DNA from 2 places in the Austwickia chelonae genome. Region 2 is predicted to be linked to the other one. Evidence: riboswitches for the same ligand, from Rfam matches in the RefSeq annotation. Region 2 holds a riboswitch; the other holds the start of a gene.

Region 1 (7,698 bases), 120 kb from region 2:
AGGATTTCTAGTCCTCAAGGCAGCCACTCCCACAAATGAGAGCCCAATAAAAACCAGTTATCTAAATAATATGATAGGAAAAGACCGGCCAATACACCCATGGCGCCGACCGCCTTGTTGGCGGTTTCATATTTCGGGACGCACCCAGTGCCCCCATTGGTCTTACTGAAGTAAATCACTGTGGCGAATATTTCGATAACGCCAAGAAAATTGAGCGCAAAGCCAACAGTTTTAAAGCCGAATAGATGAAGAAGTTCACCGCAGACAATCTGCGCATTGGCGGCGCCGCAGATGAATCATTGGGATTTCTCAAGACGAGCCCCTAATGCTTCCAACTCTTGGGTTGGGCTCAACAGAATTTCCTATTGGTCCCAACAGAACTTTACCTGTAATTCTTCCCGACGAATGCCCAGAAGGCGAGCTCCACACCAAGAGTAATGGCCCTCACGGCAGGGTTTATCTTGGCCAAGGCCAGAGCCTTCTGTCATGCAGGTCCGCGCGCATGGCCCGTTGCAGTCACCAAAAGACTACAGACGTAAGCCATGTTGCGAGGAACGATGGCGGACCATTCGTAACATCTTCCATGTTGCTTCTTGTGCTGGACGTCTACTTCGCACCGCACGCCTCGAAGATTACGTCCATAACAGGAGTTTGCAAATACTGAAAGTCGATCATCTTCATGCCGGGGAAATGAAATTGTTTTCATGGAACGAACGGCAAGGCCTATGCGAATTAAACCCGCAATGGGTGATATTCTGAATTTAGATTGTTCTCGATCAGGATGGTTGGGGAATGGTGACCTCCAGCGGTCGCCTACTGTGCAGCCGCCCCCTATCCATGATGAAGCGAGGAGAGGGTCCGGGTTTTGTTTACTTACCGTTGATGATGGTTCCGACGTGGTGATCGGCGTATCCGGCAGTCTGGATGATCCGGTACTTCGTAGTGCTCATTGGACCCTGCTATGTCAGCCGACGAGCTGGGAGATTCGCCCCCTGGAGACGCCCATCACGACGGCGGAGTCTGTGACCGATAGGCCCATGCTCCGCAACTCCGAAGCAACGGCCCGAGCTTGTGCGGCAGCATCCTGGGACGCCTTGGCAGCCGCTTCGGTGGACTCTCGCGCAGCGGCAACTTTCGCTTCGTACCCGTCCAGGTCGATGGTGAGTGCGACCGGTGCAGTGCATTTATGGCCGGTCTCCAGGGTCATGTAATCGTGGACTTCACGCTCCACGGCCTTCTGGTCAAGCGTGCGGGACTGGGTGACTCCGTATCCGTCGATGTGGAGTTCCCAGCCCCCCTTCCCTCCTGACCGTCCTGGCGGCATCCGGGCGTCCTCCAAGGTGCTGCGACATTCAAACCCGACGATCACGGCGACGATCTACAGCCACATAACGCTGGGCAAGCAGGCCAGCTCTTCTCACACATCGACGCCGCGCTCGCGGGAGCACCACAATAGGAGCCTCAGACGGCATGAGGTCGCGACGGACGCCCCCACACGGGACCGTCCGTGTCAACTACGAGCAATGGAACGCCGCCACGATCGTCGTCACCGCAAGCATGACTGTGAAGAAGACCAGGGCCTCGCGTGGCGTTCACGGTCTGTGCGCATACTGTTGCACACAAGACCCCAGAAAACCGGCTAGAGGCGGCTCTCCCTGCAGGGGAAAACCGCCTCTGAGCTGCGGAGCTGGAGAAGGGACTCGAACCCTCAACCACCTGTTTACAAGACAGGTGCGCTGCCAATTGCGCCACTCCAGCAGTCGGCTTGCACTGGGCAAGCCTGGTTCAGACTAGACGATTTTTGTCGAGCAGCCGAAATCGCAGGCAGTCAGAGAGTGTTTCTCCTGTTGCTGTCGCTGCTCCGGACCCTGGAACGCCGTAGTGGGTGCGCCTCTCCCCTGGCTTGGAGGCGCACCCACTACGGGTAAAGCAGTCGACGGTCCGGTCGAGGTGAGGACCACGGTCAGCCGCGGTGACGACCGGAAGATGTCGAGCCAGTTCAGCTGTAAGCCACCGGGTCGGCGTTGAGGCCAACAGTCTCCGGGGAGATGTTGCCACCCTCAGCAGCCAGCATCAGCGACTGCAGGCTCGCCGCAGCCACCTCCGCACGAGCGTGCGCCGCGAGGGAGACCAGCATCGGCTGGGTGAAGTAGTCCAGCCCGGAAGCCTTCATCCCGAAGAGCTTCTCGGTGGCGGCGATCGTGGCGGCGTCGGTCTTGCCCGTCTCCGTCACGCCGAGGCGCGCCTGCAAGGCGGACAGGGCTGCCTTGTCCCAGGTTCCGGTCGTCTCGCCGCCGAGCCACTGCTGCACCATCTGCGTGTCCGCAGAGCTCAACTGGCCGTATGCCGGCTTCACCGGGGCAACAGCCTTCGGGGGTGTGGCGGCCACCGCGGCCGGCTTCGTCGCCGCAGCCGGCTTGGCGCTGGTCTGCGCGGGGTTGACCTGAGCGGCCGGCTTGGCGACGGCGCCGCCGCCCACCGAACCGGAGGCCTTGGTCAGACCGGCCTTGACCGAACACACCGGCCAGGCTCCGGGGCCCTGCATGGCAAGAAGCTTCTGCCCGACGGCGATCTGTGCCTCACGGCTGGCCAGATCCGGGCGTGCCGCATAAGCGGAGCCACCCGCACCCTGCCAGCTGCGCAAGGAGAACTGGAGGCCACCGTAGTAACCGTTGCCATTGTTGATGTGCCAGTTGCCGCCGGCCTCGCACTGGGCGAGACGGTCCCAGGCATTGCCACCGGCAGGGGCTGCCTGCGCAGGGATGGCGGCCATGCCCACGCCGACCGTGGCCGTGGCGACACCGAGGGCGCCAGCCTTGACGGTACGGCGGACTGAACGGCGAGGGGAAGCGTGCTTAGGGGTATAGGCCATGTGCTGCTCAATGTCCTTCCTGACGAGCGCCTACGGGGTCAGCTGTCGGGTTCGGGCTGCCAGGTGCCCGGCCGACCGGAGTCGGCTTCACCCCAAGCCGTCATAGCTACGGCGGTCCGGCGGGTGCCGGTGGGTTCCCCGTCATCGTCTCTGCCGACCCGGAGGCCGACCGTGTCCGCCGACGAATGTTGGGCGCACCGGACACGTGTAACGGTTGGTTGTGCAGTTTAGTTGTACTGGCTGAATACCGTACGTCGTTCGCCCGAGCCGTCCACGATCGGGTTGTGGAGCTCGGAAGTACGGCCACTCACACGCGGTTGAGACGACTTCAGCGTAACGACAGGGGCGCTGCTGAGTCTCAATTCCGCATCGTCGATCATCCGGATCCGCGGGCCTCTCGCCGCCCCCTTTGGCAATTCTGCAGGCAAGAGGCATGTTCCGTTCCGGATCCCCACTCGACCGCGAGACACCGAACCTGAAAATAATCTCAGAAAACGGCCGGAATTATGTCCGTATTTCGAGAGTCGCCCCGCTCTTCGCCGATCGTTTCGCGAGTTGATCCCAGCTGACATCCAGCGCAGGTGAAGTATCAACGAATCGACTTGCGTCCCGGCCAGATCCACAAAAGACCTGTTCGCGGCAGGGTTCCTCTCCAAAGATTACGATTCGGAATCGACCGAGGAGGTACCGACAAAGTTCAACGACTCCGCACCCACCCCGGACGAAAAAGAGGGCGGGAGCTCTCGGCCACCCGCCCGCCTCCTCAGCGGAAGGCCTTCCGCAACCACGCGAAGGGGTCACCGGACAAAGGCTCCCAAGAAGGTAAGAAACCCGTCGACTGCGAGATCAAGGCAATCACTGCGGCCAATCCCAACAACAGCACCGCCGCACACACCGACCCGTAACGCCATGCACCGACACTGTCCAGAACAGCACGCGTCCCCAACCGGACATGCTCACTCCCGGTGCCCCACCAGAAGACCACCATGGCCGTGACCGCACCCACGAACAACGGCCCCGGAGCACTTGGGTCGAACGGCGACCCCGGAAGAATCCCCGTCTTCTGCAAGGTGATACACCCCAGCACCGCGCAATAGGCCGCCACGGTCGGAGCCAAAGCCCCCACCAAGGCACTCACCACCGTCGACACCGCATGCAACGGCATGAGCAACAGCGCCTTCGTGGTGTCCCACCGACGCACACCGTGCGTACTGCGCTGACGGCCCAACAGCCGCCCCGCACGTTCCACCGACCTGGCCAACCACGTCCAAGCCACCGCCAACAACAAGGACTTCACCGGAGCAGCCAAGGTCAACGCGGCGAACAAAGCACCCAGACAGAGCACCAACCCGACACTGCGATGTTTCTGCGCCTTACCGAGAGTCTCCTCCCACAGCGGCTGCGCCCGATCGACCGCCTGCTTCCAGGCCTGAGCCGGAGCCGAGGGCGCTGCCACCGGTGCCTGCGGCTGCGGCTTGGACACGGTCGGCGCCACCGCGGTCGCGCCTGGAGCGACCACCGGTGCAGCCGCGGTCGGCGGAGCACCCGGAAGCGCCCGAGTCACCGGCATCGCCGGAATCGCCGCCGTCTTACGACCACCGGAGGCATAACGTTCCAGTTCGTACAAGATCTGCTCACGAGTCGGCCGAGCCCCCGGCCTCGGATCGAGCGCCGCCCGCAACAAAGGCGCCAACTCCGGATCCACCCCGGTCAGATCGCACTCCCCCGCACGGATCCGAGCCAACACCGCGTCCACCGGCTGATCGCCAAAAGGCACCCGGCCCGATGCCGCGAAAGCCAAGGTCGCCGCCCAAGCCCACCAATCGGTCGCCGGCGTGACATCGGCCCCGTCCAAAATCTCCGGAGCCAAGAACCCCGGCGTACCCATCACCAACCCGGTCGACGTCAACCGCACATCACCGGAACCATGCGCGATCCCGAAATCGATCAACACCCCGCGACCGTCATGGATCAGCACATTGCCCGGCTTCAGATCACGATGGACCACATCGGCGGTGTGCACCGCGGACAGAGCGGCGGACAGATCCCTCGCCAGGCCCAACAGCTTGGGCGCACTCAACGGCCCGTGCTGAGCGACGTACTGCTCCAAGGACGGGCCAGGGACATACCGAGTCACCACATAGGGGCGAGCCCCCTCCACATCGGCATCGATGATGCCGGCCACCCCGGGATGACGGATCCGGGAGAGATGATCAGCTTCACGAGACAGACGCGCACGAGCGGCAGGGTCGTCCAGCACATGATCACGCAGGACCTTGATGGCCACAGCCTGGCCTTCCTCGTCCAACGCGAGATGCACGACACCCATGCCACCGCGGCCCAGCTCGGAGCAGAGCCGATAACGGCCCAACCGACCTGCGCCGGGGCTCGGACCACGACCGACGGTCGCGCTCATGTCACCTCCCGATATGGACCGTGGACCCCTGCGGTCATCAGGACACTCGTATCAGAGTGCCAAACAGCCCAAGAGTACGTCTCTTCACTGTGCGCTCGCTGAGGGTGGTCCCCCTGTGGACCGTCGGCACCTTCGACGGACCGTGGCGCACTCCGCCGGAGTTTCGTCCTTCTCGTCCCCCGTCGACCTCACCCGCTCACCGTAGAGTGTCACTACCAGGGAGCAGGGGACACAAGGCCTTTCGAGCGAGCAGCGCTCGGCCGGTGTTCGGTGAGGAGTGGTTTCACGTGAAGGAGCATGCCGGGAAAATCCCCGGGAAAGTCGTTCGCACCTACGACTTCGTCGTAGCAGCGAACCGGCTTCCGGTGGACCGTCACGAAGAACCCGACGGCAGCTCGTCCTGGCAGCGCAGCCCCGGCGGCCTGGTGACGGCGATGGACTCGGTCATGCGCGGCCGCGAAGGCGCCTGGGTGGGTTGGGCCGGGGACGCCGGTCAAGCTCCGGAACCCTTCGAGGACGGCGGCATGTACCTGGTCCCGGTGGCCTTGACCGCCGAGGACGTCGCCGACTACTACGAGGGGCTGTCGAATGACACCCTCTGGCCGATCTACCACGACGTGATCGTGCCGGCGACCTTCCACCGACGCTGGTGGCAGGCTTATCGCCGGGTCAACGGGAAGTTCGCCGAGGCCTTGGCCGAGGTCGCCGCACCCGGCGCGACGGTGTGGATCCACGACTACCAACTCCAGCTGGTGCCCGCCTTGCTGCGTCAGCTGCGTCCTGATGTACGGATCGGCTGGTTCAACCACATCCCCTTCCCGCCGGTAGAACTCTTCGCTCAGCTGCCGTGGCGTGCCGAACTCATCGCCGGTCTCATCGGAGCAGACTTCCTCGGTTTCCAGAAGCCCAGCGATGCGGGCAACTTCATCCGAGCCTGCCGTCAGCTGGGTGGCCTGCCCACCAAGCGGGACACGGTGACCGCCACGGACGCCGACGGCAGTACCCGACTCGTGCGAGCCGCAGGAATTCCGATCTCGATCGACACCGAGCAGCTCGACCGGCTGGCCCGTAGCCCCGAGGTCATGGCCCGGGCCCAGGAGATCAGGGAGTCCCTGGGCAACCCGCGGGTGCTGATGCTGGGGGTCGATCGACTGGACTACACCAAGGGTCTGCGCCACCGGATGAAGGCCTACCAGGAGCTGCTCAAGGACGAGAAGATCGCTCCGCCGGACGTCTGCTTCATGCAGGTGGCCGTGCCCAGCCGTGAACGGGTGGACGCCTACCGGGATCTACGTGACCAGGTGGAGCTCACGGTCGGTCAGATCAACGGCGACTACTCGGGGATCGGGGCGACGGCGGTGCATTATCTGCACCAGAGCTTCGACCAGGCGGAGATGGCCGCGATGTACCAGGCCGCCGACGTGATGCTGGTCACGCCGCTGCGTGACGGGATGAATCTGGTCGCCAAAGAGTACGTGGCCTGTCACCACGACGGCAACGGAGCCTTGGTTCTTTCCGAATTCGCCGGAGCTGCCGACGAGCTCACCCATGCCTTCCTCTGCAATCCGCATGACATCCAGGGGTTGAAGAACACCATCATCCGGGCGGCCACGGCCACCGACCGGGAGAAAGGGCGCCGGATGCGGGCGCTGCGCAAGCGGGTGGCACAGCATGACGTCCAGCGCTGGGCCGGACGTTTCCTCGACGCCTTGGAATGTGCACCGCATCGTCCGTCGTCCGAGCAGCGGCGCCCGTCGGCCAGTCACCATCTGTCGAAGGCGTAGGGCTGTGTGCTCTTCGCTACCCTCGGCGTTGACCGACCATGTCCGCAGGCTGGCCGCTGCCAGAAAGGTGTTGCTGGCCACCGATTTCGACGGCACCCTGGCGCCTTTCGAGGACGACCCCATGCGGGTGAAGCCCGCCAGCGAGGGGATCGAGGCCCTGCAGGCGGCCGCCGCGCTGCCCGGGACGACGGTCGCGCTGGTGTCCGGCAGGGAGCTCGCCGTCCTGCAGCAGCTCTCCGGGATCGGCGACGACCCTCGGGTCGTCTTCATCGGCACCCACGGCGCCCAGTCGACCAGACATCCCGGCTCCGGGGAGTTGACCGGGGCGCAGCGGTCGCTCCTGGCCGAGGTCGACCGAGCCCTGCGCGAGGTCTGTTCCCTCCACGAGGGAAGCCGGGTCGAGGGCAAACCCGCTGCTGTGGTGCTGCACACGCGGGGGATGTCCGAGCCGGAGAACTCGCAGGCATTGGCCGCTGCGGCGCAGGTGCAATCGCTTTTCCCCGGAACGCACGGACTCCACGGCAAGGACGTCTTCGAGATCGGTGTCCTCCAGGCGGACAAGGGCAGTGCGCTGGTGTCCTTGGCGCAGGAGACAGGTTCGGAAGCCACCCTTTTCCTGGGTGACG
Region 2 (7,698 bases):
AGATGCGTCGCGCCGAGGAGGGAGCACTCTGTCGGGAGATGCCGGTGTGGTGAGGGGCTGGGGCAAGACGAAGGGCCGGGTCCAGTGGAGGACCCGGCCCTTCGTGGACCGGTGCCAGGTGTGATCCGGTCCGGGCGCTGGCTGCCAGGGGGTGCGCCAGCGCCGCCACCGTTGGTCGTGACCCAGCTCGGGGGTCCTAGGCCACGACCAAGCGGTGTGATTGAAATCTAAAACAGGCAAGAAAGACGAATCAAGTCTTTGCCCAAAACGGGTGTGGCTCAGCCTTTTCGGTGCCATGAGCTGCATTTTCCCAGGGTGTGGAAGGTCAATCCGCCCTCTGTAGGCTCGAGAACGGGTTCTGTTGTATCCCAGACAGGGTTGAGACTTCACGACCGGTGGTGACGCCACGACCGGTCCGGGCGCCGGGAAATGAACATGAGGTCGGAATCGGCCGCCCAACCTGAGAGGATGGCAGGGTGACCGAGCTGATCGACACCACGGAGATGTATCTGCGGATCATCTTCGAATTAGAGGAAGAGGGGACGGCTGTCCTTCGTGCCCGCATCGTGGACCGTCTGGGGCACTCCGGCCCGACGGTTTCACAGACGGTGGCGCGCATGGAGCGTGACGGCCTGCTGGCCGTGCAGCCGGACCGGAGTTTGTTGCTCTCGGAGGAGGGGCGGCGTCGCGCAACGAGGGTCATGCGAAAGCATCGGCTCGCGGAGCGGCTGTTGGTGGACGTCATCGGGCTGGAGTACGAGTACGTCCATGCGGAAGCCTGCCGCTGGGAACATGTCATGAGTGACCGGGTCGAGCGCAAGATCTTGGCGCTGCTCGACAGCAGTACTCAGAGCCCCTACGGAAATCCGATCCCTGGGTTGGACGAGTTGGGGGTCGAGCCGGGGAAGGAGGTCCGGGCCGTTGTCGTCCCGCTCGCGAGCCTGCACGATCGTCGCGGGGGGCATGTCGAGGTTCGGCGCTTGGGTGAGGCCTTGCAGGACGACGCCGAGATCCTGGGGATGCTCCAGGATGTTGGTGTGGTCCCCGAGGCGCACGTACGCGTCTCCTGGACGGACGAGGGGTGGCGGATCGGTTCCTCGGCGGAGTCTGATCTCGTGATCTCCCGGGATGTGGCTGCTCAGATCTGGGTGACACTTCCTCAGCGCTACTTGAACGAGGAGTGACCGCCCGGCCACGCTGATGCCTGCGCTCTATATATAACGTCGCTCGGAGGGTTACCTCCGAGCGACGTTATATATAGAGCGCACGTACGTCCTGGACGTGGGCCGGAGTGCAGGTAGGGGCTGGGCCTCCCTTCCGGGAAGGTGCCTTCGAGGGGGCATCTTCCGGCGCGGGTGATAAGGGAGTGAAGGCGTCGGAGGGCTGGCCGTTGAACCATTTTTTAGCTCCGCGGAGCCGCCTTGTGACGCAGTTCACATTCTCGCAAGGCCCGGGGATGAGCTGCGAAAATACCGTGACGAACCTGAGTGTTCCGGTAGTTCCTTGATCGTGTTGTGATCCGAGCGTGACATTCGGGCGTCTGTCCCTGTAACTTCGTCTCGTCGCCCACCCCTGGGGTGACCCTCACGACGGAGCGCCGAGTCCTGCCAGCCGTTGAGGGGTTCGCACGTCACTACGCCTTGGCAGGAGCGGGGGACCCATAGTGGTCTCGAAGAGGCCTTGGGGTGAAGTCGCAAACCCTTCGATTGCGACCGGGCATTCTCCTGCCCGAACCCGACAGCTCACCTCGCAGGCGGCTGGAGAGGTTATACCCCGTGTCTAAGTACACTGTCGGGCGCCACCGCGCCCCCGGTCGTCTCAACCCGGTCTCGTCCTTCTCATCCGCCGTGGCGCGAGGTGCCCGTCCTGCTGTTGCCGCTACCGCAACGGTTGCTGCCGCCGGAAGCATGGCTCTGGCAGGCACTGCGAATGCGTCGCCGACGGCCCCTAACGCTGTAGCTGCTGAGGCTGTCGTCCTCACCGGTGGTGCTGTTGACACCACCGTTTCCTACGGCCTCCCGGTCATGGCTGCTGCTGATGAAGCCAGCGATGCCTCCAGCAACTTCGCTTCGGTCGCGCTCTCGAACCGCGCCAAGCCGAAGGCCGAGGTCGCGGAGAGCGCTTACGACTCTCAGGGCCAGTCCAAGGGACGCTCCGGCGCGGTCAAGTCCTACTCCGGAGCCAAGGCCAAGGGTGCGATGAACCCGGCGCCCAAGGGCAGCGTCCTTGGTGTTGCCGCCAGCCTCTCTGGCATCCCTTACCTCTGGGGCGGAACCACTCCTTCCGGATTCGACTGCTCTGGCTACGTGCAGTACGTCTTCCGTCAGGCTGGGATCTCCCTCCCTCGTACTTCTGGCGCGCAGCGTGCAGCCACCACGCCGGTCTCCAACCCGCAGCCCGGTGACCTGGTCTTCTTCGGGACCTGGCACGTGGGAATCTACGCCGGTAACGGGATGATGTACGACGCACCCACCGCTGGCCAGAGCACGGGTCTCCACAAGATCTGGAGCAACAACGTCAGCTACGGACGCGTGGGCTGACTCTAAGTCTTCACATAATGTGAACGGTGGTGGCTCGGCAGCCTTATCTGTCGGGCCACCACCACGTTCAAAAAAGGCTCTTCGATGGGAGACGCCTTCTTGAGCGGCTCACTGCCGGATGGTGTGGAAGATGCACAGGGGCGTCTTCCTGCACTGTCCGGCAGTTAGCACATGCCGCCGGCAACGAATCCTAATGCTGCGGCAAGGAGACTTGCTGCATAAGAGCCGAGAGCCAGAAAAAGGGCTTTCTTTTTCTGCTCAGCGGCCGCCAATCGCACCGACTCCACACAAGCAGTCGAGAACGTGGTGTATCCGCCCAGGAAGCCGACTCCGAGCAACAGCCGTAGTTCTTCGCCAGCTGAGCCGCTTCCCCAGCCGTAGCAGGCTATGAGAAAGCCGAGCGCACCTGATCCGGTGACGTTGATACACAAAGTCCCCACCGGAACGGTTAGGCGTGACCGAGAGGACACGACGCCGTCGATCACGAAGCGAACTATCGCTCCTGCACCGCCGGCGAGAGCCACCGCGACGATCATGACTCATGTCCTCCGTGATCTGCTCCGACCGCTCGCCCCCGGGGAAGTACTGAGAACCCGACTCCGGCAGCGACTAATCCTCCGGAAAGAGTGACAGCGACATACAGCAGCGCCGTCAGCCACCTCGCATCGGCACCCAGCAGGAGACTCTCCACCACGAAGGTGCTGTATGTGGTGAACCCGCCCAGAAATCCGGTACCGAAAGTGAGTCGGAGCACCCGGCGGATGCCGACGTCAGGGAAGTCGGACAGAAACCCGATGAGCCATCCCAGAGCCAATGCGCCACATAAGTTCACTCCCAATGTGGCCCACGGAAAACCGGCAGGAGACATCGGGAAGGTCTGGGCAATCGACGCCCGTGCTGCCGTGCCCAAGGCACCTCCTGCACCGACACACAGCAGAAGGGGCCACTGCCGGTAGGCGACAGGCGACGGCGTAGCAAGCATCACACCCTCCTCCGTGCCGAGAATGTCGTGCTCTGCACGGAGATTCGACCGGTTAGCCTCATAGCGAGAAGACCGGCCTGACGAGCAGTGCCCTGAGGTGAGGAGAGCGCGAGTATGGAACCCGGCTCTGTACGTTTCCTGCACACCAGCGACTGGCAGCTCGGCATGACTCGGCACTTCCTGGAGGGAGAAGCACAGTCACGATACGCAGGAGCGCGGCTGGACGCGGTCCGAGGTATCGGACAGACCGCCCGTGAACACCGATGCGATTTCGTAGTCGTTGCCGGTGACGTTTTCGACTCCAACTTCCTTGCTTCCCAGACCCTACGGCGGTCTCTGGACGCGCTACGCACTATCGAGGTCCCGGTCTACCTGCTTCCGGGAAATCACGACGCCCATAACGCGGCCACGATATACCGCTCCGAGATCTTCCTCCGAGAACGCCCGGAACACGTGCATGTCCTTGACCACGTCGGACCGTACCCGGTCGCGCCTGGGGTGGAGCTGCTCGCCGCGCCCTTGACCTCGAATGCCCCTATCAGCGACCCCACCACCAAGGCGCTGGAGGCCGCCCAGCCCGACGGTGTCCGACGGATCCTGGTAGCGCACGGTCAGGTCGATGCGATCAACCCGGATCGACGTGATGTCTCCGCGATCAGACTCGCTGCCCTCGAACAGGCGCTGTCCGAGGGCAGCATCCACTATGTGGCTCTGGGCGACCGCCACTCCCGGCTCTCCGTGGGCGCGACCGGCATGGTTCATTACAGCGGGACACCGGAAGTGACCGACTTCCGCGAGCAGCTCCCCGGCGACGTGCTTCTGGTCGAGCTTTCCCCTCAAGGAACGGGCCAGGTCGAGGAGATCCACGTGGGTCGATGGGCTTTCCAAGATCTAGCCCGTGAGGTCAACGGAAGTGACGACCTGGACGACCTGGACAGTGAGCTCTCGGGCCTGCCCGACGCCGACCGAACCGTCGTCAGATATGCACTGACCGGCACCTTGAGCCTCTCCGAGCATGCTCGTCTCCAGGATCTGCTGGCACGTCACACCGACAGGCTCGCCGGCTGCTACGCCTGGGAAAGGCACGCTCACCTCGCGGTCTACGTCGACGGTACCGAACTCACCGACATCGGAGTCGGAGGTTTTGTCACCGCAGCCGTCAACGAGCTGGCTGCGCAGGCCGAGACCCAAGGCGCAGAGGCAGCTGTGGCCGGAGACGCCCTCGCGCTGCTCTACCGACTCGCCAAGGCAGGGGAACGATGAGGATCCACCGGCTGAAGGTCTCCCATCTCAGGGGGCTTCAGGACCCGGAGCCCCTGGCCTTCCCGGACAACGGGTGTTACCTGTTGACCGGCGCCAACGAAGCCGGGAAATCGACCCTTGTCGAAGCGATCGACCTTCTGCTCGACGAGAAGGACAGCAGCGCGAAGGCGAAGGTTCGTGCGGTTCGGCCGATCGGCCAGGACGTTCCCACCACGATCGAAGCAGAATTCAGCGCAGGGGAGTACCGCTTCGTCTACCGCAAACAATGGTTCAAACGGGCCGCGACCGAACTGCAGGTGATCAGCCCCCGCACCGAGCATCTCACTGGGCAGGAAGCTCACGAGCGGGTGCAGCAGATCCTTGCCGAGACCACGGACATGGCGTTGTGGAAGGCCTTGCGCTTCATGCAAGGAAGCGTGCCTGATCAGCTTGATCTCACCGGTAGCGCTGCGCTGACCGCAGCATTGGACCGGGCATCAGGAACGACCACCGAGACAGGCGGAGACGCAGATACTCTTGTCTCGGCCGTGGCAGCCGAGTACGCCCGTTACTTCACTCCGGAGAAGGCCCGACCCACCGGTGAACTAGCCCGTGAACAGCGGAAGATCGAACAGGCCCGCGATATCAGGAGCGCTGCAGCAGACGCCGTGCGGGAGGTGGAAGAGGACGTCGCGCACCACGAACGGATCGCACGAGAGATCGAGGAGACCACGGCCCGGTGGCAGGCAGCCCGGGACGAACTCGATTCCAGCGAGCAGGTTTGGGTCGAGATCGCTTCCGTCGAAGAAGAATTCGTCGAGGCCGCTGCGCGTGTCGATGAGGCGGCTCGAGAATGCCGCCACGCCCGAGAACGCCTCCAGGACCGTGACGCGCTACTCGCCGAGGTGGCCCAACGACGATCGACCTACGAGGAGCAGGAGCAAGTTCTACGCGAGCTGGGAGAAGAGCTGGCGCAGTCACAAGAACGTCAGGCGGAAGGACAACGGAGGAAAACCGAGCTCACCCAACGCGTACGTGATCTGACGCGGACCCTGGACAGCATCGTGCGTACCCACGAATACAACCGCGCCTCGGAGGACGTCCTTGCTTTGACGAATGCGGTCACGCGAGCCGAAGACGCCGACCGGGTCAGATTGGGCGCGGCCAGAGAACTCGCCGAATGCCGGGTCGACGAGGAGGCCCTGCAGGAGGTCGAACAATGCGCGGTCCAGCTCGGCCTCGCTCGGGCTCGACGCGACGCCGACAGTGCACATCTCATCGTGACCGCTTCAGCAGACGGCCAGGAGGTCATGGCCGGAACCACCTCCCATCGGCTCGACCGCGACGAAGAAGTCGTGCTCACCGTCGACCAAGAACTCATCGTCGAGATCCCCGGACAGCTCCGACTCCGCTGGACACCCGAAAGCGCGGCACAGGAACGCGCTGATGCGGTGGCCGCGGCCGAAAGCGCACTGCAACGAGCCTTGGACCGGGTGGGTGTTCACACCCTCGAAGCAGCTCGTGATTCCTGTCGGCGGCACGGCGAGGCCTCGAACACCCTGGCCCGGGCCCGAGAACGACTCGAGGACCTCCTCGAGGGCAAGAGCGTCGCCGATCTACGTGATCGTCTCGTCGAAGCCGAAGGACGCCTGGCCGCCCTGGCTGAACACGAGCCGAGCAACCAGGACGAGACCGATCTCATCGACGCCGATACCGAAGAACCCACGGACCTAGCCGCACTACGGGCAGAACTTGCCGAGGTCGAAGAACAGCTGAACTTGCACGAGGTACAGCTGAAAGCTGCCCAGGAGGAGGCCTCCGACCTTCGGGATCGTCACGCCCGTGCGGATTCGCTGCTCGGAGCCGCGCATCAGGAGCTGACGGCTGCCGAAGCGCGATTGGGCACGGCACGTGAACAGGTCCAGGACGACGAGCTCGCTCGAGCGGTTGAACAGGCTGAAGACGTGCGGCAGCGCAGCAGCGACCGGAGCCGACAGCTGGAGCAGAAACTCACGGAACTGGACGCAGACAGCAACCGGCGACTACGCGACTCCGGGCGGGAGGCCCTGGCCGGGGTGGAACGGCACGCAACAAGCCTGCGGGAGGACCTGGTCCGCGTCGAAGCACGCCTGGAACAGGCCGGGCGCCAAGGACGCTACGACGCCTTGGAGAAGGCGGAAAGCGAGCTCGAACAGGCTGAGCGCAGACTCACCTCGGTCACCCGCCGGGCCGAGGCGGCCCGACATCTACACGAGACTTTGCAGACACACCGCCAGAACGCCCAGCGCGCCTATGCCAGGCCCTTCGCCGAGGCCTTGCGCCATTTCGGCGCGGTGGTCTTCGGACCTGGTCTCGAACTCGAGGTCGACGAATCGCTACGGGTGGTGGCCCGTGTCGTCGACGGACAGCGGGTGCCCTTCGAATGCCTGTCCACCGGGGCGAAGGAACAATTGGCGATCCTCACCCGTTTGGCGGTCTCCACCCTGGTTGATCGGGACCAAGGGGTACCCGTCGTCATCGACGATGCACTGGGCTATTCCGATCCGGAACGGCTACGCAGGGTCGTGGCGGCATTCGGTCTGGCCGATGACGTCCAGATCCTGCTGCTGACGAGTTCGCCGACCCGCTACGCCGGAATTGCCGTAGCAGGTCAGGCGCGTATCGGCAGATGATGATGCGACGGGCTGTTCGGGCTTCCTCGACGGGCGGGGGAGCACAGAGCGTCACCGGGCAGCGGCGACACCTTCGGGGAGAAGGTCCGGAAGTCGACGGCGCAGGATCTTGCCCGATGACGAGCGGGGAATCTGTTCGACGAAGGCCACCCCGGCCAGATGCCGGTGCGCTGCGGTGCGGTCAGCGACATAACACAGCAGGCCTTCTTCGCTGGGTCCGACGCCGGCTCCGACATGGCGCACGATCAGCGCGAACGGACGC

What was found. A riboswitch is a leader RNA that binds a small molecule or an ion and turns the genes downstream of it on or off. The one in region 2 is predicted to bind cyclic di-AMP.
Positions count from the first base shown of each region.
Region 1: another riboswitch for cyclic di-AMP. It lies ahead of DX923_RS16945 (transglycosylase family protein); the one in region 2 lies ahead of DX923_RS16935 (C40 family peptidase).

Region 1 covers NZ_CP031447.1:2,510,523-2,518,220, forward strand. The annotation lists gene DX923_RS11040 (antitoxin HicB) at 965-1,369, opposite strand; tRNA gene DX923_RS11045 (tRNA-Thr) at 1,686-1,758, opposite strand; gene DX923_RS16945 (transglycosylase family protein) at 2,000-2,872, opposite strand; cyclic di-AMP (ydaO/yuaA leader) riboswitch at 2,883-3,037, opposite strand; gene DX923_RS11055 (serine/threonine-protein kinase) at 3,636-5,288, opposite strand; gene DX923_RS11060 (alpha,alpha-trehalose-phosphate synthase (UDP-forming)) at 5,576-7,072, shown strand; gene otsB (trehalose-phosphatase) at 7,077-7,698, shown strand, end outside.
Region 2 covers NZ_CP031447.1:2,388,281-2,395,978, reverse strand. The annotation lists gene DX923_RS10575 (metal-dependent transcriptional regulator) at 477-1,184, shown strand; cyclic di-AMP (ydaO/yuaA leader) riboswitch at 1,627-1,770, shown strand; gene DX923_RS16935 (C40 family peptidase) at 1,776-2,540, shown strand; gene DX923_RS10565 (fluoride efflux transporter FluC) at 2,705-3,076, opposite strand; gene DX923_RS10560 (fluoride efflux transporter FluC) at 3,073-3,522, opposite strand; gene DX923_RS10555 (metallophosphoesterase family protein) at 3,637-4,785, shown strand; gene DX923_RS10550 (AAA family ATPase) at 4,782-7,436, shown strand; gene DX923_RS10545 (AMP-binding protein) at 7,488-7,698, opposite strand, start outside.